Regions from separate parts of the Moellerella wisconsensis genome, predicted to be linked through region 1. Evidence: predicted binding sites of a transcription regulator. Region 1 holds the regulator's gene; the other holds the start of a gene.
What was found. Region 1 encodes PurR, which represses purine synthesis genes. Its sites were predicted from a motif close to CANGCAAACGTTTGCNTG; they were not measured.

Region 1 (11,905 bases):
TCTGAAAAGTCTGATAAAAATAATTTAAACGCTCTGGTTAATAGATTCAGAGGATATTATCCTGTGGTCATTGATGTGGAAACGGGCGGGTTTAATGCCAAAACAGATGCATTACTCGAAATAGCAGCAATTACCTTAAAAATGGATCATGATGGCTGGCTGAAAACAGACGAGACCTTACATTTTCATGTTAATCCCTTCGAAGGTGCTATCCTTGAGCCTGCTGCATTGGCCTTTACGGGTATCGACCCCAACAATCCATTACGCGGCGCAGTCAGTGAATATGAAGCACTGCATGCTATTTTTAAAATGGTTCGGAAGGGGATGAAAAGCGCTAATTGCCACCGGGCAATTATTGTTGCTCATAATGCGACGTTCGATCACAGTTTTGTTATTAATGCCGCAGAACGCGCGGGGTTAAAACGTAACCCATTTCATCCTTTCGCAACCTTCGATACCGCCGCATTAAGTGGCTTGGTATTTGGTCAAACTATTTTAGCCAAGGCCTGCTTGACTGCGGGCATTCCCTTTGACGCTAAACAAGCTCATGGTGCGCTTTATGATACTGATCGCACTGCCCTACTGTTTTGTGAAATAGTTAATAAATGGAAAAAATTAGGTGGCTGGCCGTTAGCTATTACTGAATAATCAGCGATTAAATAATCCATAAAAAAACCGCAGAGAACATAATATTCTCCTGCGGTTTTTTTATGTTAACGAATAACTTAATAATTACTCAGCTTTTGTTTCATCAGCTGAACGGTATTTATCCGCAGTTTCTTTGATCAACTTAGGCAATTCGCCGCGCTGATACATTTCCATAATAATGTCACATCCGCCGACTAATTCACCATCGACCCATAATTGAGGAAATGTAGGCCAGTTAGCATATTTAGGTAACTCGGCACGAATATCTGGATTCTGTAAAATATCCACATAAGCGAAACGCTCGCCACATGCAGATAGTGCTTGTACAGCCTGCGCGGAAAAACCACAGTTTGGAAGTTTTGGAGAGCCTTTCATATATAATAGAATCGGGTTTTCTTTGATTTGGCGCTCAATTTTTTCAATAGTTGTCATTCTTACTTCCTTAAAACTAATATGTGCTGGTCTGTCAGCCCAATATTGCTGTAATAAACAATATTAAACAATTGTAGATCAAACAATGATGGATCAAACAATTGCAGCTGAATTAAAAAGTTCAATACCTGAACATTGTATGTGTCTTTGTCTATACCGATACCAAACCGACCACATCAGATCCAGTATCTGTATACCTAATCTGTATACTTATAATAGCAAAACACACATTTTGGGCTGCGCCGTTTCAATGCAGGCCGCCTACTCCATGTAATCAAACACACTACCTAGAATATGCATTTTGTTTACAATAATACATTACTATAACATTACCGGTTTAAAAAAGGGATCATTATCCCTGCATTGTGTCTATTTTTAACCCGCCAGATAACTAATCTCAAGATGAATTAAAGTGGACTAATAAATAATATATAAATATTTTATATTATAAGACACTGTGATTTTTATCTAATGTTGTTAATATGATAAGTAAAATAGAGGCAGTTGACCTTAACGATGCTGTCCTTAGAAATAGAACCACCCTTTTGGCTCAATTATCGAGCAAAACCCGAAGTAGCAAACTATAAAATACAATAGTTTAACAAGGAGTATGCAATGTCATTTGAATTACCCGCTCTACCTTACGCAAAAAATGCGCTCGAACCACATATCTCTGCTGAGACCCTAGAATATCACTATGGTAAACACCACAATACGTATGTGGTAAACCTGAATAACCTGATCAAAGGCACTGAATTTGAAGGTAAATCTTTAGAGCAGATTATCAAATCTTCTGAAGGTGGCCTATTCAATAACGCGGCTCAAGTATGGAATCACACATTTTACTGGCACTGCTTAGCACCAAATGCAGGTGGCGAACCCACAGGTAAAGTTGCAGAAGCTATCAACCAAGCATTTGGTTCTTTTGCTGAATTCAAACAGCAATTCACTGATTCTGCGATTAAAAACTTTGGTGCTGGTTGGACTTGGTTAGTAAAAAAAGCTGATGGCAGCTTGGCTATCGTCAATACTTCAAATGCAGCCACCCCAATCTCTGGTGAAGATAAACCTCTTCTGACCGTTGATGTTTGGGAACATGCGTATTACATCGATTACCGTAATGCTCGTCCTCAATATATGGACAACTTCTGGGCATTGGTTAACTGGAATTTTGTTGCAGAAAATCTGGCTTAGTGATTAATAAAGTAAGAGCAGAGATCTCTTTTGGCTCTTACTGATAGATTAAGGGCGGGATAAATGTCTCGCCCTTAATCTAATAATTTCAGTGGTTGGTTTTCGCACACAGACCAATCAAAAAATATGTACCACAAATAAAATAATCATCACTAATGCGCCTAATGCGGTGCAGAGTCCGAATTTAAGATCTGTATCCATGATATTTGCTCCTATTGATATTCCAATAACGTTATATTCTAATGCTATGATATCTAATTATGCTAGCTGATGCTTAGAAATCCCCATCAAATAACTAAAATTGACTAGCTACTAATTAGTATCTCACAGTAAAAATTTAAAACCACGCAATATATCACATGTTATAACATCAATTATTACTTTCGTTTTTGCGCTAGATCAGACAAAATTCATGACAAATCGCTAAATTATTGTCAGACAACCTCTTATGCCTCAATATACTGACAACTTTTAATAAAATTATATTATAAGACCACTTATTGGTCAGGAGTCTTTTTACATCATGGCAACGATTAAAGATGTGGCAAAACGCGCAGGCGTCTCTACCACAACCGTATCCCATGTTATTAATAAAACGCGTTTCGTCGCCGAAAATACTAAGATTGCCGTTTGGACGGCAATTAAAGAACTGAACTATTCACCTAGTGCAGTTGCGAGAAGCTTGAAAGTTAATCACACCAAGTCGATTGGATTACTGGCAACCTCGAGTGAGGCTCCATATTTTGCTGAAGTTATTGAATCAGTTGAAAATAGCTGTTACGACAAAGGATACACGCTAATTTTATGTAATTCGCATAATAATTTAGGCAAACAAAAAGCCTATTTACAAATGTTAGCGCAAAAACGTGTTGATGGCTTATTAGTCATGTGTTCAGAATATCCTGACCATTTGATTACTATGTTAGAAGAATATCGAAATATCCCCATGGTTGTCATGGATTGGGGGGAAGCTCGAGGTGATTTTACTGACACCATTATTGATAATGCGTTTCATGGCGGTTACCTTGCGGGGCGTTATCTTATTGATCGCGGTCATCGTGATTTAGGGATTATCCCCGGTCCATTAGAACGCAATACAGGAATTGGACGCTTAAATGGTTTTAAAAAGGCGATGGAAGAAGCTAAAATCACCTTACGTGATGAGTGGATAGTCCAAGGCAATTTTGAGCCCGAATCAGGTTATTCCGCCATGAGCGAAATTCTAAGTCATAAACACAAACCTACCGCTGTATTCTGTGGTGGGGATATTATGGCGATGGGTGCAATTTGTGCCGCCGATGAAATGGGCTTGCGCGTTCCACAAGATATTTCAATTATCGGTTATGATAATGTACGCAATGCGCGCTATTTTACTCCGGCACTGACCACAATCCATCAGCCAAAAGAACGTTTAGGTCAGATGGCATTTTCTATGCTATTGGATCGGATTGTCAATAAACGTGAAGATGCACAAACTATTGAAGTGCATCCACGCTTAGTTGAACGCCGCTCAGTAGCGGACGGTCCTTTTATCGATTACCGCCGATAATCTTTTATCGCAACCATTCGGCATTAAGTGTTTCGCTGTCGCCCAAATAATCGAGCAGCCAACTTAATGCCGGAGACGCATGGTTCTCGACCCACGTTAAGCAACACGGACTTTCAGGAAATGGCTGGGAAAGTTGTAAATCAACTAAAATCCCTTGTTCACATAACGGCAAAGCCCGATGTTCGGGGATTACTCCCATGCACAATCCCGCTTTTAAACACGCTAATCCATTTTCCCAACTCGGTACTATCATTCGCTGCTGATTATTCAACGCCCAAGTTTCTCTTTTAGGTAAATTTCTTGAGGTATCCTCTAAACATAAACTGGGAAAAGGTCGCAATTGATCATCGGTCAATGGACCTGCCTCACTTGCTAACGGGTGTCGATGATTAACCACACAGCGCCACGGCATAAATCCCATATCTTTGAAACTGTAGCGTTCTCCAATTGGCGAAGCTCGAGTTGCGCCAATGGCAACATCTGCCCGACCGTCGGCTAAAGCATCCCAAACGCCATTAAAAACTTCAGGGTAAATATACAGCTCTACATCGGGAAAATGTTGATAAAAATCTAAAATAAGTTGTTCCGTTCGCTGAGGTTTGACTATCCCATCAACCGCAATACTTAGCTGTCCACGCCAACCGTTGGCAATTTGCTGACAATGGTGACGAGTATCATCCATTTTTTTGATGACAGCGCGCGCTTCTTTAATAAATACCCGCCCTGCTTCAGTGAGTTCAACATCACGGTGTCGCCGTTCAAACAGCGGTATTGCCAGCCATTCTTCCAATTGTTTAACTGTATAGCTAATCGCAGAAGGAACTCGATGTAGCTCAACTGCTGCTGCGCTAAAGCTACCGGTTCTAGCAACAGCATCAATAACTTCCAATGAATACGCTGACCACATAACCTTCCCTTCAAAAAATTTAACAGCATTGTGCAAATATTACCGTTTTACTTTGAAAAATGACAGGCGATACAATGAAGCATCGATTAAATTTATATTCCAAATAATTTGAGTGGCAATAAACCTCGATTCAACACCTGCTCGGTATTCAAATTTAAGCAATAATAAAGACTAAGTAATAAATATTTTAATTAGTCGATTGCTGATAGTGAGTCATAATAAGGTTGAGCTGTCAGTAAAATAAATTCAGCATCAGCCTCTCGATAGCTCATGGATATCATTCAATTTTTCATCTAAAAGATTAATAAAATGACACAGAACGCTGTAAAAAATTCTTCCGGATTTCTATTTTATCTCGCTGGGCTAAGTATGCTTGGCTACCTGGCTATTGATATGTATTTGCCCGCCTTTGGTGCGATGCAGATCTCATTAAATACCTCTGAAGGTGCAATTAGTGCATCACTAAGTATTTTTTTAGCCGGTTTTGCATTTGCCCAACTGCTATGGGGACCACTGTCAGATAAATTAGGTCGTAAACCAGTTTTAATCATCGGGTTATCGTTATTCACCTTAAGTTGCCTCGGTATGATCTGGGTAACTGATGCCACACAATTATTAGTCTTACGCTTCTTACAAGCCGTCGGCGTATGCTCGGCAGCCGTCTTATGGCAGGCTTTAGTGATTGACCGCTATGATTCAACCCAAACGCAAAAAGTATTTGCCACCATTATGCCTCTAGTCGCTTTATCTCCGGCATTAGCGCCATTATTAGGTGCTTGGGTATTAGTCCACGGTGAATGGGAATATATATTTTTAATCTTAATGTTCGTCACTCTACTGTTATTAATACCGACACTATTATTAAAAAATATTCGTCCACAAGCTTATAACCAAGAAACGCAAACCACAGAGCCAGAGCAAAAAGTGTCATTTTGGCAAATATTTAAATCTAAAACCTTTGGTGGAAACGTATTAATTTACGCCTCTTGCAGTGCTGGTTTCTTTGCTTGGCTCACCGGTTCTCCCTTTATTTTGCGCGATATGGGTTATAACCCTGCCGACATCGGCCTTAGCTATATTCCGCAGACTATCGCCTTTATTATTGGTGGATATGGTTGCCGTTTCTTATTAGCCAAAATAAAAAGTGAAACTTTATTTCCCCTACTGCTGATAGGCTATGCCATCAGTATGACGTTGTTATTCGTAATGTCGGTATATAGCTCACCGAACTTATTTGCGATTTTAATTCCATTCTGTTTTATGGCGGCAATGAATGGCGCATCTTATCCTATTGCTGTGGGTAACGCGTTGGGGGCATTCCCGAAAGCCAGCGGGAAAGCAGCTGCATTACAAAACTCACTGCAATTAGGTCTGTGTTTCTTTGCCAGCCTATTGGTTTCTGCTTTAGCTGAAAATCCACTTATCGCAACAACCGCTGTAATGGCTGGTACTATTATTCCAATGATTATTGGCTATATTATCCAATATAAAAAATCCACATCTAAAAATACAATTACTGCCACCGAGCAATAACCAAATAAGATTTAGGATTATTCTTAAATAAAAAGCCACTCATTAGAGTGGCTTTTTTAGCCATTGAGAAATTAACCTTCGGCTCATATACTTATGCCACTTCTTATTTTTACGAAGTGATTTTTGAGTGATCATCATAATAGGTGAATAATAACATCTAAATAATAACGTCTAATCTTGATCGGCCCCATTATCTCGCCTGATTAGATAATAATTGTCTAAATATTAGTCTGAAAGTATCTCGGTTTAATTTTTACCTCTACACAGATAGCAAAAGGTCGCCGAAATAACTCATATAACATCAATAAGTTATGTTACTCGACTTCCTTGGAATATTTAATCATCTCGAAATCCTTCGTGTTATGTTGGAGAGCATATGAGCACTGATGTAGAAAATCCAAAAACAAGCACCGATTCTTGGCAACGAATTGCCAGTGAATTATTAAATCAAGCCGGTATCGAAATTAACGGTACCCGCCCTTATGACATACAGGTGCATAATAATGAATTTTTCAAGCGCGTATTACAGCAAGGTTCATTAGGTTTGGGCGAAAGTTATATGGATGGCTGGTGGGATTGTGAGCGGCTAGATATGTTTTTCGATCGCGTATTACGCGCCAAATTAGATAAGAAACTGCCCAATAACTTAACCGATATAATGAAAATAGCCATGGCTCGGTTACGCAATTTACAAACCAAAAAACGTTCTTGGATGGTCGGCGAAGAACATTATGATTTAGGCAACGATTTATTTTCGCGGATGCTCGACCCTAATATGCAGTATTCATGCGGATACTGGAATAATGCAGATAATTTAGCCCAAGCACAAGAAAATAAACTCGACTTAATTTGCCGCAAATTAGCCTTAAAACCAGGGATGAGGTTATTGGATATTGGCTGTGGTTGGGGCGGACTATCAGCCTATGCAGCACGTCATTATCATGTTTCTGTCACTGGTGTCACTATTTCAAAAGAACAACAAAAGCTGGCACAACAACGCTGCCAAGGCTTAGATGTTAATATCCTGCTGCAAGATTATCGTGATCTCAATGATAAGTTTGATCGGGTAGTTTCCGTGGGGATGTTTGAACATGTCGGTCCCAAAAATTATGCCACTTATTTCGATGTCGTACGTCGTAACATCAAAAATGACGGTCTATTCTTATTGCATTCTATTGGGTCCAATGAACATAAAGTCAATGTCGATGCTTGGACCGGCAAATATATTTTCCCCAACGGTTGTTTGCCCTCCATTGAAAATATTGCCCATGCCAGTGAAGGTAAATTTATTATGGAAGATTGGCATAATTTTGGTGCAGATTATGATCGAACATTAATGGCGTGGTATGAGCGTTTTCTGAGTACATGGGAAGAAATAGAGCAAAATTATACTCCCCGCTTTAAACGCATGTTCAGTTATTATTTGAATGCTTGTGCCGGTGCCTTCCGAGCTCGCGATATTCAATTATGGCAAATATTATGGAGCCCTGAAGGTGTTTCCGGTGGGATCCGAGTCCCGCGTTAACTCATCCCGAGAGAATAATACATTGCCTCATTTATTTAATAAAAATAACTCTCTAGCTCATGCCTGAGAGTTATTTTTTATTCTATCATGACAAAAAAGCTTAATAGCTATTAACTCTTCTTAGTCATTTAAGAATTCAATTTGCCGATTATTCAACGGTATTGTACTGCTGTTGCTGTGCCAACACCCGTTCAACCGTTTCTACGATAGCTTGTGTCTGTGGATCAATTTCGATATTCACAGTATCACCCAAACGTTTAGCACCTAAAGTAGTTCTTTCTAAGGTTTCTGGGATCAAATGCACACAAAAACGATTATTGACTACTTCACCAACGGTCAAACTAATGCCATCAATAGCAATAAATCCTTTATGTAAGATATACTTCATCACGGTTTTATCGTGAACAGAAAACCAAATTTGATGATTATTTTCAGAGGTGAATATTTTTACTATCTCTGCCGTAGTGACAATATGTCCAGAAACTACATGACCACCAATTTCATCGCCGTATTTAGCTGCACGTTCAATATTAACCAATGAGCCTATTTTCAACTGTCCTAAATTAGTTAATCTCAATGTTTCTTTAATTAAATCAAAACTGATATTATCGCCATCAATTTTGCTGACAGTGAGGCAACAGCCGTTATGAGCAACGGAGGCTCCAGTTTCTAGGCCGGGAAGTAATTCAGGGGGTAATTTGATCACATGCGTACGAAAATTTGGTTTTTCTATAATATCAATGATCGGGGCTTTACCCTGCACAATGCCTGTAAACATCACTCTTCTCCATATTGAATCTGCATTGACACAGTTTACCTCACAAATAGTAGAGATCTAGCGTTTAAATGAACTATAAATCGTAATTATCTTTGTTGGCTTAAATTAACAAAGTATATAGAATGCAGCATTAGATTAACCGTTTGATTTATCATAAATCATCGTTATTTCATCATAATAAATTATTCAACAAAAGGTGTATGCGTGCAGAAATACTTTACCGAAGCGCGTAGTTTGCTCGCTCTAGGGATCCCTATTATTCTCGCTCAATTCTCGCAAACTGCGATGGGTGTCGTCGATACTGTGATGGCGGGAAGTGTCAGTGAAACAGATATGTCGGCAGTGGCAGTCGGAACATCTATCTGGCTACCAACAATTCTATTTGGCCACGGTCTGTTAATGGCATTAACGCCAGTAGTCGCTCAAATGAATGGCTCAGGTAGACGCAATCTGGTTGGAAATCAAATCCAACAAGGTTTATGGATGGCATTTCTTTTATCCATCATGGTGATCTTGGTCCTATATAACAGCAAATGGATTATCGGCAATATGCCACATATTGACCCTGAATTAGCTGATAAAGCAGTGCGCTTTTTGCACGCTATTATGTGGGGAGCTCCGGGATACTTATTTTATCAAGTATATCGCAGCCAATGTGAGGGATTATCCAAAACTAAACCTGGCATGGTGATCGGATTTTTAGGATTGTTAATAAATATCCCAATTAACTACATTTTTATCTACGGTCACTTTGGCGCGCCCGCACTTGGCGGCGTGGGCTGTGGTGTGGCGACTGCCTCCGTATTCTGGGCAATGTTTTTCTTTATGCGTTGGTATATTGAAAAAGCCCCTTCACAGCGTGATATCCGTGCCAGCAAAAAATTTGCAGCGCCCGATCCAGTCATGTTAAAACGTATCTTTATTTTAGGGCTGCCTATCGGTTTAGCATTATTTTTTGAAGTTACCCTATTTGCCATAGTGGCTCTGTTAGTCGCACCACTTGGCGTAGTTGCTGTGGCAGGGCATCAAGTGGCACTGAATTTCAGTTCATTGATGTTTATGTTCCCTATTTCATTAGGGATAGCAGCAACCATCCGTATTGGGTATAACTTAGGTCAGGATTCTACCGCTGCGGCAAAAGTATCATCATATACCAGCCTTGGTGTAGGATTAATTTTGGCATGTATGACTGCATTAGTTACTGTGACCTTACGTGAACCTATTGCTCTTATGTATAACAAAAATCCAGAAGTGGTTATTTTGGCCTCGCACCTGATGCTATTTGCCGCTATCTATCAACTGTCGGATTCAGTGCAAGTTATTGGGGCCGGTATCCTACGAGGCTATAAAGATACACGTTCAATTTTCTTTATTACCTTTATTGCCTATTGGATTTTAGGATTACCGAGTGGATATATTTTAGGTTTAACCGATATTATCGTGCCGCATATGGGGCCTGAAGGATTCTGGATTGGATTTATTATTGGTTTAAGTGCCGCCGCTATTATGATGGCATGGCGGATTTGGTGGATCCATCGTCAACCGGATGCATTGGTATTACAACGCTCTATGCGCTAAGCTATTTTCTTAAATGAACCACAATCGTGCATGATTTTTCAGCCACGATTGTGGTTTTTCAACCAGATAGCTGCAAATACGAGCAATCAAACAATAAAGTGCATTTTTCTTCTTGCCAGAATGACAACAGAACGTTAATATTCGTCCCCGTTGTCACCCAGACAATTTAACGATGCGTCCGTAGCTCAGTTGGTTAGAGCACCACCTTGACATGGTGGGGGTCGGTAGTTCGAGTCTACTCGGACGCACCATTTATTATCAGTCAGATGGTGACAATATAAAGATTTAACGATGCGTCCGTAGCTCAGTTGGTTAGAGCACCACCTTGACATGGTGGGGGTCGGTAGTTCGAGTCTACTCGGACGCACCATTTTATTTTTCAATATTTTTCTTATCCCATCCCCTTATTTATATTTCTGTTCATCATCAATTATTAAATATATTATTTACTTAGCTTAGCTTTACTAAAATCTTGTTTTACTAATCCAAAATTTTAAGCTTAATCACAAATAATTCTCTAGATGTCCATTCATCAATTCAATCATTAGCATAATAATCTTAAATCTCCTATAATATTTGGAATAACACTTTTGTGGCGTCAACTAGAGTGATTATCTCCATTAGATTATCTTAAAAAGATAATCATCTTGGTTTGCGCAACAAAATTTAATAACCAGTTACCTAAGCTCTTACTTATTGGCTGTTTTTTTGATAATAGACATTTTTTAAACTGATTTTTTAAATTTTGATTTAACTCACAGAAATTAATGTCTATAATGTTATTCCAGTAGCTGAAAGGTTTCATCAAAGAATAATCAGTAAGTTAGTGATAGTATTGCACGTGAATAACTAAGATTAATAATTTAACTATGTGATCTACATCACTAAAGCAACCCGTTAAAACACCGGCTGCCACCACCCCGTAAGTAGTGACTGTTGCGCAACAAGCCAAAATTTTACATTGCTACTAACGCAAGGTGTGCAGTATACAATTTTCCTTTTAACCTTTAGATAGACTGCCATGAAAAAAACTAAAATTGTTTGTACCATCGGTCCAAAAACCGAATCAGAAGAAAAACTGAACCAACTTCTTGATGCAGGCATGAATGTCATGCGTCTCAACTTTTCTCACGGTGACTATGAAGAACATGGTCAACGTATCAAAAATTTACGTGCTGTCTGCGCTAAAACAGGTAAACAAGCCGCTATCCTGCTCGATACTAAAGGCCCTGAAATCCGTACCATGAAACTGGAAGGCGGTAATGACGTTTCTCTGGTTGCTGGTCAAGATTTCACCTTCACTATCGATACTTCTGTTATCGGTAATAAAGATCGCGTTGCGGTAACTTATGAAGGTTTACCACGCGACCTAAAAGCTGGTGATACTGTACTGGTTGACGATGGTCTAATTGGTATGCGTGTTAAAAATGTCACTGCGACAGAAGTTGTTTGTGAAGTTTTGAACAGCGGTGATTTAGGCGAGAAAAAAGGCGTCAACTTACCTGGCGTTTCTATCGGCTTGCCCGCTTTAGCTGAAAAAGATAAAGAAGATTTAGTTTTCGGTTGTGAGCAAGGCGTTGATTTCGTTGCCGCTTCATTTATTCGTAAACGTTCTGATGTCGAAGAAATCCGTGCGCATTTAAAACAGCATGGTGGTGAGCATATCCAGATTATTTCTAAAATCGAAAACCAAGAAGGCCTGAATAACTTTGACGAGATCTTAGAAGCGTCAGACGGCATCATGGTCGCTCGTGGTGACTT
Region 2 (11,905 bases), 1.4 Mb from region 1:
CAACAAGGTCGGCCTTTTTATCATCATCAAATTTATGATTCTATTTTAGGCTGCTTAGGGTATACCTCTGCTGATGGTGGAATGAATAATCGTAATAATTTATGTGGGCTATCTTCGGATACGCGTACCGATAAATAATCTGCCATTACTGAAGATAATTGTAGTTTTATTCTGCTTTATTGACTAATAGCCCACATAGGTGGGCTATTTTTTATCGCTTATATATTCTATTTTAATATAAATATATTACTTAATAGTCTTTTAAGTTCTAAATAATAATTGATAACTTGCAATGGTTGCTCGATTAAACTTACCGTTAGGGGTGTCCAATGAATGCTAAAATTTTAACAACCACGCTGCTGGCGGGGCTTGCTCTCGTAACTAGTATCGCTAAAGCCGATAAACTGGATGATATTAAACAAGCAGGAGTTATCCGTATTTCTGTTTTTGATAGCAATCCACCATTTGGATTTATTGATCCTCAAACTAAAAAATTAGCCGGTTATGATATCGATATCGCTCAAGCTGTTGCTGATGATCTGGGGGTAAAATTAGAATTACGCCCTACGAATCCTGCTAATCGTATTCCATTGCTAACTTCGGGAAAAGTTGACTTAATTGGTGCTAATTTCACGATTACCGATGAACGAGCAAAACAAGTTGATTTCACTATTCCTGATTTTGCCACCGGGCAGAAATTCATTGCTCGCAAAGGTGTGCTAAAAACGCCAGATGATATTGCTGCACTGCGTATTGGTGCCGATAAAGGCACAGTGCAAGAAGTAACATTGCGTGAGCGCTATCCAAATACTAAAGTCATTTCTTATGACGATACACCGTTAGCGTTTGCTGCATTACGTAACGGTAATGTACAAGCAATTACCCAGGATGATGCAAAATTAGTTGGATTATTAGGAAATTTACCGGAAAAAATTAAAGCTGATTATGAAATTTCACCATTTAGCTTAACGCGTGAATATCAAGCATTAGCCGGGCTCAAAGGTGAAACCCAATTGATTGAAGCGGTAAATAGCGCCTTATTGAAATTAGAACAAAACGGACAAGCTGAAGTTATTTATACCCGTTGGTTTGGTCCTGAAACTAAAGCGGCTCAACCGCGTGGTGATTTTAAATTTGCCCCGTTAGATAAACAACAGCCGCAATCTTAATCGCTAACGATACTTCTTGCTGGTTAGGCTTAATAAAGCCCCGCATATTTCTTGATGCGGGGTTTGCTGTTATAGAAGGCGCATACTATGTTTGAGTATTTTTTTAATGGCTCATTTTTATCCCAACATTTTTTGGCGCCGCAATATTTAGAGTGGTTTGGTTACGGTTTTTTGATCACTCTGTGGATTTCTATTTGCACTATTGTGGCATCGACGCTACTGGGTTTTGCAGTTGCGGCGGCAAAGGATAGCTCAATCGCGAGTTTACGTTGGGGCGTTTCGATATATACCTCAATTTTTCGTAATACACCGTTATTGATACAGCTCTTTTTTTGGTATTTTGCCTCCGGTGAAATTCTACCTTCCTCGGCGATGGAATGGTTAAATACGCCACATGAGATAGTGCTAGGACCGATAACTTTGGCATGGCCATCGTACGAATTTCTTGCCGGTTTCATTGGATTAACTCTGTATTCCGTGCCTTTTATTGCCGAAGAACTAAGAGCGGGGATCCGCGGGGTTCGCCGAGATCAAAAGTTTGCGGCCTTCGCATTGGGTTTGAGTGGCTGGCAAGCGATGCGGTATGTGGTTTTACCTCAAGCGGTAAAAATCGCCATGCCACCTTTGCTCGGCCAATATATGAATATTGTCAAAAACTCGTCATTAACCATGGCGATAGGTGTGGCTGAATTGTCTTATGTATCGCGCCAAGTGGAAAGTCAAACTTTGCAGACATTTACAGCTTTCGGGCTAGCAACGGTACTGTATATCGTAATTATTGCCTGTATGGAAGGCTGGGGCCAGTGGCGTCAGCAGCGTATGCTAAATAAGGGGATTTAGATGGATTTTTCAATTATTGAACAAAACTGGCGTTATCTCCTGTTTGGTACGTTCCCTGATGGCCCTTTAGAAGGTGCGGCGCTGACGTTAGTGATCAGTCTATTAGCGGGAGCCGCATCGATTATTCTCGGAACGTTAGCGGGAGTCGCATTGGCCATGTTACGTGGCTTCTGGATGAATTTGTTGGCTGCTATATTAGGTTTTTTCCGCGCTATTCCGGTTATTATGTTGATATTTTGGGCTTATTTTCTATTGCCTGTTATCTTGGGTAGCGAAATTCCAGGGATTGCAACTGTGGTTTGTGCGCTGGCATTAATTACCTCAGCCTATTTAGCTCATGCCGTAAAAGCCGGTATTCTGGCCATAGGTCAAGGGCAATGGCAGGCAGGTATGTCTCTTGGGTTTAATCGTTGGCAGGTTTTATGGCATATTGTGTTGCCTCAAGCGTTACGAATGATGATCCCCTCATTTATTAATCAGTGGATAGCGTTGATTAAAGATACTTCATTGGCGTATGTGGTTGGTGTTGCTGAACTTTCATTTTTGGCGACCCAAGTTAATAATCGAGAAATGGTCTATCCATTAGAGGTGTTTTTATTCGTCGCATTTATTTATTTTGTCATGTGTATGACGCTAGAAATACTGGCTTATTTATTGACGTCTCATTTAGCGCACAAAGAACGTATAGGGCAGAAGCGTAAAAGACAGTGTTTCTTGTTTTGGCGTCGACAAAAATTGCTGGCACTTTCGTAATTATTTGAATCATCCACTCAGGAAATGTCCTCAGTGGATTTGATTATGGATATTATTTACCATTCGATTCTTTGCTTTTGTCGCGAGTAATCGACCATGATTATCACTGTTCCAGTCTATTTTGTTTTTATCTATAATCTGGACCAATTATCAGTAAGTTAGCTTTTTTTGTTCATGTACTTACGCAAACGTTTCCTTTTTTTGGTTTTTAACGCTAACTTTTTCCAATTGTTTATTGTAGGATAGGGCGAAAAAAACTTTTTTTAGGCAAATACCACATGAGCAATTCACAATTTGATACTGCAAAAAAACAGTGTCTGCTTCAGCGTTTCTTCAAGCTACAAGAACACGGTACCACGGTTAGAACAGAACTAGTTGCCGGTTTTACCACCTTCTTAACGATGGTTTATATCGTTTTTGTTAACCCACAAATTTTATCCATGGCTGGCATGGATATTAAAGCCGTCTTTGTGACAACGTGTCTGATAGCTGCCCTGGGCAGTATCTTAATGGGTATTTTTGCTAATTTACCTGTGGCGGTTGCACCTGCAATGGGGCTGAATGCCTTTTTTGCTTTTGTCGTTGTCGGCGCGATGGGTTACTCTTGGCAAGTGGCGATGGGCGCAGTTTTTTGGGGCGCAGTTGGTCTATTTATTCTGACCTTATTCCGCATTCGTTATTGGATTATCGCCAATATTCCTTTAAGTCTACGAGTGGGTATTACCAGCGGTATTGGTTTATTCATCGCCATGATGGGGCTGAAAAACTCCGGTATTATTGTTCCGAACCCAGATACTTTAGTCGCGATTGGTAACTTTACACACCATAATGTATGGCTAGGTGCACTCGGCTTTTTTATTATCGCAATCCTTGCCGCGCGTAATATCCATGCCGCGGTATTGATTTCTATCGTTGTGACTACCTTGATTGGCCTTGCATTAGGCGATGTTACCTATAATGGAATTTTCTCCATGCCACCAAATATTACAACGGTGGTGGGGCAAGTTGATATTATGGGCTCCTTGGATTTAGCCCTATCCGGGATTATTTTCTCTTTCATGCTAGTTAATTTATTTGACTCCTCAGGAACATTAATTGGTGTAACCGATAAAATCGGACTGACCAATGAAAAAGGCACCTTCCCTAGAATGAAAGAAGCGCTGTATGTCGATAGTTTAAGCTCGGTTGCTGGCTCTGCGATCGGGACATCTTCGGTCACAGCATATATCGAAAGTACAGCGGGTGTCTCTGTAGGGGGGCGTACAGGCTTAACCGCAATCGTGATTGGAATTCTGTTCTTATTGACGATGTTTATTTCACCGTTAGCGGGTATGGTGCCGGCTTATGCCACTGCGGGGGCATTAGTGTATGTCGGTGTTTTGATGACCTCTAGCCTAACACGAGTTAAATGGGACGATTTAACGGAATCCGTACCTGCATTCATCACTGCGGTGATGATGCCATTTAGCTTCTCAATTACGGAAGGTATCGCACTAGGTTTTATCGCTTACTGTGCGATGAAACTTGGAACTGGCCGCTGGCGTGAACTGGGCCCTTGTGTCATTCTAGTTTCAATATTATTCCTATTAAAAATGGTCTTAGTTGACGCTTAATCATTAGTGTCATCAGGCATTGACAGCTCGGGTAAAATAACCGGCTGTCAATGCGGCTCATTTACTATCAAGTTGTATCATTTCAACGCATAAATATTTATACTCTGCATACTTCAAGTTGCAGGTTGGTTTACGATAAATATTGCGGCTTTTCTTCGCGAACCCGAATACTCCGTCACTTAACACCTGATCCCAGTAGGCATATCGCGATATCGTTGTTTGCCGCCTTGCTGCGCCTAGAATTATTTTGAGTAGAGATTAACGAGAAATTAATCAAAGACAGAAGATTGCTTTCGCTGTTGAAAACTTTCTGTTAGATTCCGCTCTAGAAAACCGATTTGATCAAAGGTATACAGGTTATGTATTCATCTAAGAAAAAGACAGCGGGAAAAAACCGTAAAACCCGTGCAGAGCTAAACGCTGAAGGGCGTGAGCGTAAACGTCTGAAGAAACATCGTGGGCACAGTGCTGGCAGTCGTTACCATGATAAAGACAGTAACGGTAAAAATGGACAGAAAGAGGCACTCGATCCACGTTTAGGTAGTAAAAAACCGGTGCCATTAATTATTGATCCAACAGCGAAAAAATCCACTCTGAAACCAGCGGTTGAAGCACCTAAAGTGGTCCTTTCACCAGAAGCTGAGCTGGCGATGCTGGAAAATGATGATCGCTTAGATGCATTATTAGAGCGCATAGAAGCGGGCGAGCGTGTGAATCGCGAAGATCAGCAATATATTGATACTAAACTTGATCGTATCAATGAGTTGATGACACAGCTAGGGATTGAATTCTCTGACGAAGAAGAAGACGAAGAAGAAAAACCAGACGATATTATGCGTTTATTGAAAGGGAATTAATTTTCTTATTTTAATTATCTTTGAGCCATTTGCTCACGCGTGACAGATTAAAAATGCCTTGGCTGAAATATTTTCGCCGGGGCATTTTTTATTTTAGGCGGTATTGATCTCTCTTCCCTATCGCTCACCCATTGATATGTATAATAAAGCAGCCATGTATAATAAAACACCTATGGTATCATGAGGTCTGTCTTCTTCAGTTGTAGGGTGTAGAACTTTTGTCACACCTTGCCGACGACCGGTTAAATTTAATAGTAGGAAAAGATATGTCAGAGCAAAGTATCGTTTGGGATCTGCCCCTTATTCAAAAATATAATTATTCCGGCCCGCGATATACCTCTTATCCGACCGCTTTAGAATTTAATCAACAATATGATGAGCAGGCATTTATTGCTGCAACTCAACGTTATCCTGAACGGGCGCTTTCTTTATATGTCCACATTCCGTTTTGCCATAAGCTGTGTTATTTCTGCGGATGTAATAAATTAGTTACTCGTCAGACCCATAAAGCAGATCAATATTTACAGGTTTTAGAGCAAGAAATTATTCAACGTGCGAGTTTATTAAAAAATAGAACTGTGACCCAAATGCACTGGGGCGGTGGCACACCGACATATCTCAATAAATCACAAATTAGCCATTTAGTGAATTTATTGAAAACACATTTTAATTTCGCTGATGAGGTTGAAATGTCGATTGAAGTCGATCCGCGAGAAATTGAACTCGACGTGATTGATCATTTGCGTTCTGAAGGATTTAATCGTCTTAGCATGGGCGTACAAGATTTTAATAAGCAAGTTCAGCAGCTGGTTAACCGCGAGCAAGATGAAGATTTTATTTTTGCGTTGATCCAACGGGCTCGTGAAACCGGCTTTAACTCAACGAGTATTGACTTGATTTATGGTTTACCAAAACAGACACCAGAAAGTTTTGCCTTTACTTTACAGCGTGTAATTGAACTTGCACCTGATCGCCTGAGTGTTTTTAATTATGCTCATTTACCAAACTTATTTGCGGCGCAGCGCAAAATTAAAGATGAAGATCTCCCTTCAGTAGAGCAAAAATTAGAGATTTTGCAGGAAACTATCAGTACGTTGACCGCTCAAGGATATCAATTTATTGGTATGGATCATTTTGCCCGACCACAAGATGAGTTGGCGGTCGCCCAGCGCGAAGGGATATTGCACCGTAATTTTCAGGGATATACCACGCAGGGTGAATGCGATTTATTGGGATTAGGCGTCTCGGCTATCAGCATGTTGGGTGATAATTATGCGCAAAATCAAAAAGATTTAAAAACCTATTATGCTCAGGTTGAACAACAGGGGCATGCTTTATGGCGTGGCTTAGTGCTGAGTGCCGATGATTGTTTACGCCGTGACGTGATTAAAACTCTGATTTGTAATTTCCAATTGAATTACGCCCAAATAGAACAGCAATATTCTATCGATTTTAGTACTTATTTTGCCGAAGATTTACAGTTATTAGCCCCGATGGCAGAAGATGGTCTAGTTGAAATTACACAAAGCGGTATTCAAGTAACAGCTCGAGGTCGTTTATTGATCCGCAATATTTGTATGTGTTTTGATGTTTATCTGCGCAATCAAATGCGCCAACGTCAATTTTCACGGGTGATTTAATCTGCCAAACATTTTGCATTGCCGCCGATATTATTTTTATTAAGGCGGCAATTCAAAAGTTATATATCAAAGGGCTATATAATAGATGGCAACCTGATTGATATTTTTCTTCTTTTTACTGCGGCTATCCACGCGGATTATTATTCTACGCCCAGTTCTTTGAGTTTACGGGTTAGTGTGTTACGCCCCCAACCTAATAAGCGTGCAGCTTCTTGCTTATGGCCTTGGGTATGTTCTAAGGCGCATAACAGCATGGTTCTCTCCAACAATGGCACGGCATCAGCCAATAAATTATCTTTTCCTTCCGCTAAAGCATGCGCTGTCCAATCGGCAAGTTGTTCGAACCATACGCTTTCAGATTGAGTTATATTTTCTGTTTTTGCCGTAGCTGTTGTTGATTTTCCTGAAACTTTATGCGGTTCAATTAAATCTTCTGGCAGATCTTGCGGTAAAATTTCTTGGCTTGCCGCCATTACGGTTAACCAACGACATACATTCTCTAGCTGTCTGACATTTCCTGACCATGGCAGCCGCTGTAGAATTTGCTCTGTTTCGGGATGCAATAGTTTGGTGTCTACTCCAAGTTCCTTCGCAGTATGCTGTAAAAAGTGGTGTGCTAACCGAGGAATATCTTCTGTTCTTTCTCGCAGAGGCGGCAGCTGTACGCGAATGACATTTAATCGATGGAATAAATCATCGCGGAACAGCCCTTCGGTGACCCGTTTTTCAAGGTTTTGATGGGTGGCAGCGACAATCCGTACATCGACTTTCACCGGTGTATAACCGCCGATACGGTAAAATTGACCTTCAGCTAATACACGCAGTAATCGAGTTTGAATATCGAGAGGCATATCACCGATTTCATCCAAAAATAAAGTTCCGCCATTGGCTTGTTCAAACCGCCCTTGACGTACTTGAGAGGCTCCGGTAAATGCGCCTTTTTCATGGCCAAACAGCTCTGACTCAATCAAATCTTTAGGAATAGCCGCCATATTGAGAGCAATAAATGGCTTATCGGCTCGTGGGCTATGTTGATGCAGGGCATGTGCGACCAGTTCTTTACCTGTACCGGATTCTCCATTAATTAGCACACTAATGGATGAGCGAGAAAGCCGACCAATAATGCGATAAACTTCTTGCATGGCTGGCGCTTCACCAATCATCGAAGAAACCGACGCAGGGCGCTGTTCTTTGGTACGTACAGTTTGGTTTTGTTCTTTATAATGATTCAGTGCACGTTCAATAAGAGCAACGGTTTCATCGATATCAAAGGGTTTTGGCAGATAATCAAAAGCGCCCAGCTGATACGCATTTACCGCCGCATCGAGATCTGAATGTGCGGTCATAATGATAATTGGCAGTAATGGATGGCTTTGCTTTAGTTGATTGAGTAACTCTAGCCCATCCATTCCTGGCATCCGAATATCAGAAAGTAACACTTCGGGCTGCGAATATTTTAAAGCCTCAAGTACTGCACTCGCGCTATCAAAGCAGGTACATTGCATCTTTACCGCCGCTAGTGCGCGTTCTAATACCCAACGGATGGAGCTGTCATCATCAACAATCCAAATTTTTCCCTGTGGCATCGTTACCTCTATTTTTTTATCGGTAAGTAGATTGAAAAAGCCGTGTGTCCAGGCCAGCTACTAAATTCAATTTTTCCGGCGTGCTGGTCAACTAAGCTACGTGCAATCGACAGCCCAAGCCCAGTCCCGTCTTCTCGCCCACTCACCATCGGATAAAACAACGTATCTTGAATGGCTAACGGAATACCCGGGCCATCATCTTCAATATCAATGCGGGCGGCTAATCGATAGCGCTCGCCTTGTAACGTGACTTGAAAAGCGGTGCGAGTCCGCACGGTGATAGTGCCGCCAGTGGCTGATAGTGCTTGTAACGCATTGCGAGTTATATTTAATAAGACTTGTTCTATCTGGTCTGGGTAATGTTCAATTTCGGGCAAACTAGGGTCATAATCGCGAATTAACGCTACATTTTCCGGTTTTTCTAGCAAAATTAATCGACACACGCTCTCAGCAACATGGTGGATACTTTGGCGAGTTTTTTTTCCGGGATATTGGGGGCCTAAAAGTCTATCAACTAATACCCGTAGGCGATCGGCTTGTTCAATGATCACTTGGGTGTATTCATGCAATGTTGGGTCGGGCAGTGCACGTTCTAAAAGTTGTGCTGCGCCTCTTAGCCCACCGAGGGGATTTTTAATTTCATGGGCTAATCCACGAATTAATTCTCGGGCTGCATATTGTTGGGCATTTTGTACTTGTTCTTGGCTTAGGCGGCGTTGGCTATCTAATTGTGCGAGCTCCAACAGAATAAATTGCTCGGAAATCGGCTGGGCGCTAAGCGACATAACATGAAAGTGATTATTGATGACCAAGGTGACTTCATTATCGGTAAAGCTGTGGCCATTTTTTAAATTATTGACCATTAGCTCAGCATCTAACGTGCAGTAGCTAAATAATACCGGCAATGGTGTTCCAAATAATTTACGTGGGCTTTGGGCTAACAGTTGCAGTGCGGAGTGATTAGCATAATGAATAATCAGTTGATTATCGAGGATCAGAACACTGTGAATTAGTGAATTTAAAATATGCTCGGAAGCGGGTAATTGGTCGGTTGTCATCGGGTCTGACTCCTGCACTATTTATACACTTTTAATTTTACCATTGATTGCACTTTTTTGGTGCATTATGGTTTGAGTGTAGGTCAAACAGCCACGATCCCAGAAAATATCAGAAAAGGTCTTCGAGAAGAAAAGGCCCCATCGTTGATGGGGCAAGCGTTTCACGGCAACAAAAAACTACCAGCGCGAACGGCGTAAGTTATACGCTGTAGTACATTTCAAATTCTAATGGGTGTGGTGTCATACGTACGCGCTGAATATCGCTGCGTAACAGTTCGATATAAGCATCGATAGAGTCATCAGTAAATACACCACCACGCGTCAGGAACTCGCGATCGTTATCTAGCTCAGCTAGAGCATCTTCTAATGAATTCGCCACAGTTGGGATTTCTTTGGCTTCTTCGGGGGGCAGATCATACAGATTTTTATCCATCGCATCGCCCGGATGGATTTTATTGATAATGCCATCAAGACCGGCCATTAGCTGCGCAGCAAAGGCTAAATATGGGTTAGCAGCAGGGTCTGGGAAACGAATTTCGATACGGCGTGCTTTAGTACTCGCAACCACAGGAATACGAATAGATGCGGAGCGGTTACGGGCAGAATAAGCTAACATAACAGGTGCTTCATAACCTGGAACCAAACGTTTATAGGAGTTAGTTGTCGGGTTAGTGAACGCATTCAGTGCACGTGCATGTTTGATAATACCGCCGATATAATACAGCGCCATTTCAGATAATCCGCCGTATTTATCACCGGCAAATAGGTTTACGCCGTCTTTAGCGATTGACATATGGCAGTGCATACCAGAACCATTATCACCAACTAATGGTTTTGGCATAAAGGTCGCAGTTTTACCATAAGCATGTGCCACATTGTGGACCACATATTTATAAATTTGGGTTTCATCCGCTTTTTTAGTCATAGTATTAAAGCGGGTAGCAATTTCATTCTGACCTGCAGTCGCAACTTCATGGTGATGGGCTTCAACCACTAATCCCATTTCTTCCATGGTGGTGCACATGGCTGAACGCATATCTTGAGAAGAATCGACCGGAGGTACAGGGAAGTAACCGCCTTTGACGCCCGGACGATGGCCTTTGTTTCCGCCTTCGTATTTAGTCCCGCTATTCCATGCCGCTTCGATATCATCGATATGATAGTAAGAGCCTGACATGGTGCTTCCAAAACGAATATCATCAAAAACGAAGAATTCAGGTTCTGGGCCGACTAACACGGTATCACCGATACCGCTAGAGCGCAGATAATCTTCTGCTCGTTTAGAGATAGAACGCGGGTCACGATCGTAGCCTTGCATAGTACCCGGCTCTAAAATATCGCAACGAATAATCAGGGTTGGATCGACAAAGAATGGGTCTAGCATAGCTGTCGATGGATCCGGCATGAGAACCATGTCAGATTCATTAATGCCTTTCCAGCCACCAATAGAGGAGCCATCGAACATTTTACCTTCTTCAAAGAAGTCTTCGTTGACCTGATGAGCAGGGATGGTGATGTGCTGTTCTTTACCTTTAGTATCAGTAAAACGCATATCAATAAATCTGATTTTATGCTCTTCGATTAGGGATAAAACATGTTCAGCTGACATACTCGGCTCTCCTAGTTGGGGTCGGTCAGGCAAATTTTGGGGCACTATTTTAGATCCCCGTTTTTTTGCTTTTTCAATTCACGTCTGATGTTGTTGCTATGTTGCTCTATTAATAGTTAACCATCTATTACTAATTCTTTATAGCTCTATATTAACTATAAGCGAAAATCATGCCAACTGTATCTAATAGTTTAATAATCAGGCACTAGCCACAAAAATGATGAAAATAAAGGATAAAGAGCTCTAGACAATGGACAGAATCGCACTCAAATGGTGCATATCTAATAAGGATTGCACCATTTTAATGCGAATTGTTTAATGTGGATTACAGGGGGAGCTACATTTTAGGGCGGGTTATAAGCAAAATTACCGCGCCACAAAACGGAGAATTAGAGTTAAAAATCAGAGCTAAGAATCAAAAATTTAGAACTTAAACTTAAACTTAAACTTAAACTCTATAGCTAAAAATTCAGATGGAACGGAGATAAATATTGTTTGCCCGAGTGAATGACAGCTTTTAGCTTATGTCGCCATTGCTCTCAGCCCGGACTTCTGCCTGAATAAATAACATCGCTGTCTTACGGGCGATAGGCAAGACAAGCAATACGGTAGGAAAAGCAATGAGCCAGGAAATCAGCCATGCAGAAAGCCAAGGTGAAATAACCTCGGGATGGAAGCCCAGTCCTTTAATCGTGGTCACTAGCGAGACAACTCCAGACATAATCAATGAAAGAAAGAGGGGAATTAACAAAAATAGCGCCCGAGGATGGAATTTAGGCA

Region 2: MNY66_RS00830 (NCS2 family permease) is a predicted target of PurR. The motif match lies at 2,944-2,961, and genes of this name have one in related genera.

Annotation. Positions count from the first base shown of each region.
Region 1 covers NZ_CP093242.1:1,567,070-1,578,974, reverse strand. The annotation lists gene rnt (ribonuclease T) at 1-648, shown strand, start outside; gene MNY66_RS07090 (Grx4 family monothiol glutaredoxin) at 733-1,080, opposite strand; gene sodB (superoxide dismutase [Fe]) at 1,696-2,274, shown strand; gene purR (HTH-type transcriptional repressor PurR) at 2,798-3,823, shown strand; gene punR (DNA-binding transcriptional activator PunR) at 3,828-4,730, opposite strand; gene punC (purine nucleoside transporter PunC) at 5,040-6,263, shown strand; gene cfa (cyclopropane fatty acyl phospholipid synthase) at 6,640-7,788, shown strand; gene MNY66_RS07060 (riboflavin synthase) at 7,937-8,566, opposite strand; gene MNY66_RS07055 (MATE family efflux transporter) at 8,771-10,144, shown strand; tRNA gene MNY66_RS07050 (tRNA-Val) at 10,319-10,395, shown strand; tRNA gene MNY66_RS07045 (tRNA-Val) at 10,438-10,514, shown strand; gene pykF (pyruvate kinase PykF) at 11,166-11,905, shown strand, end outside.
Region 2 covers NZ_CP093242.1:194,738-206,642, forward strand. The annotation lists gene eptB (kdo(2)-lipid A phosphoethanolamine 7''-transferase) at 1-138, shown strand, start outside; gene MNY66_RS00815 (ABC transporter substrate-binding protein) at 330-1,169, shown strand; gene MNY66_RS00820 (amino acid ABC transporter permease) at 1,257-2,009, shown strand; gene MNY66_RS00825 (amino acid ABC transporter permease) at 2,010-2,762, shown strand; gene MNY66_RS00830 (NCS2 family permease) at 3,041-4,375, shown strand; gene yihI (Der GTPase-activating protein YihI) at 4,735-5,232, shown strand; gene hemN (oxygen-independent coproporphyrinogen III oxidase) at 5,499-6,872, shown strand; gene glnG (nitrogen regulation protein NR(I)) at 7,013-8,458, opposite strand; gene glnL (nitrogen regulation protein NR(II)) at 8,467-9,516, opposite strand; gene glnA (glutamate--ammonia ligase) at 9,716-11,125, opposite strand; gene MNY66_RS00860 (DUF2798 domain-containing protein) at 11,643-11,905, opposite strand, start outside.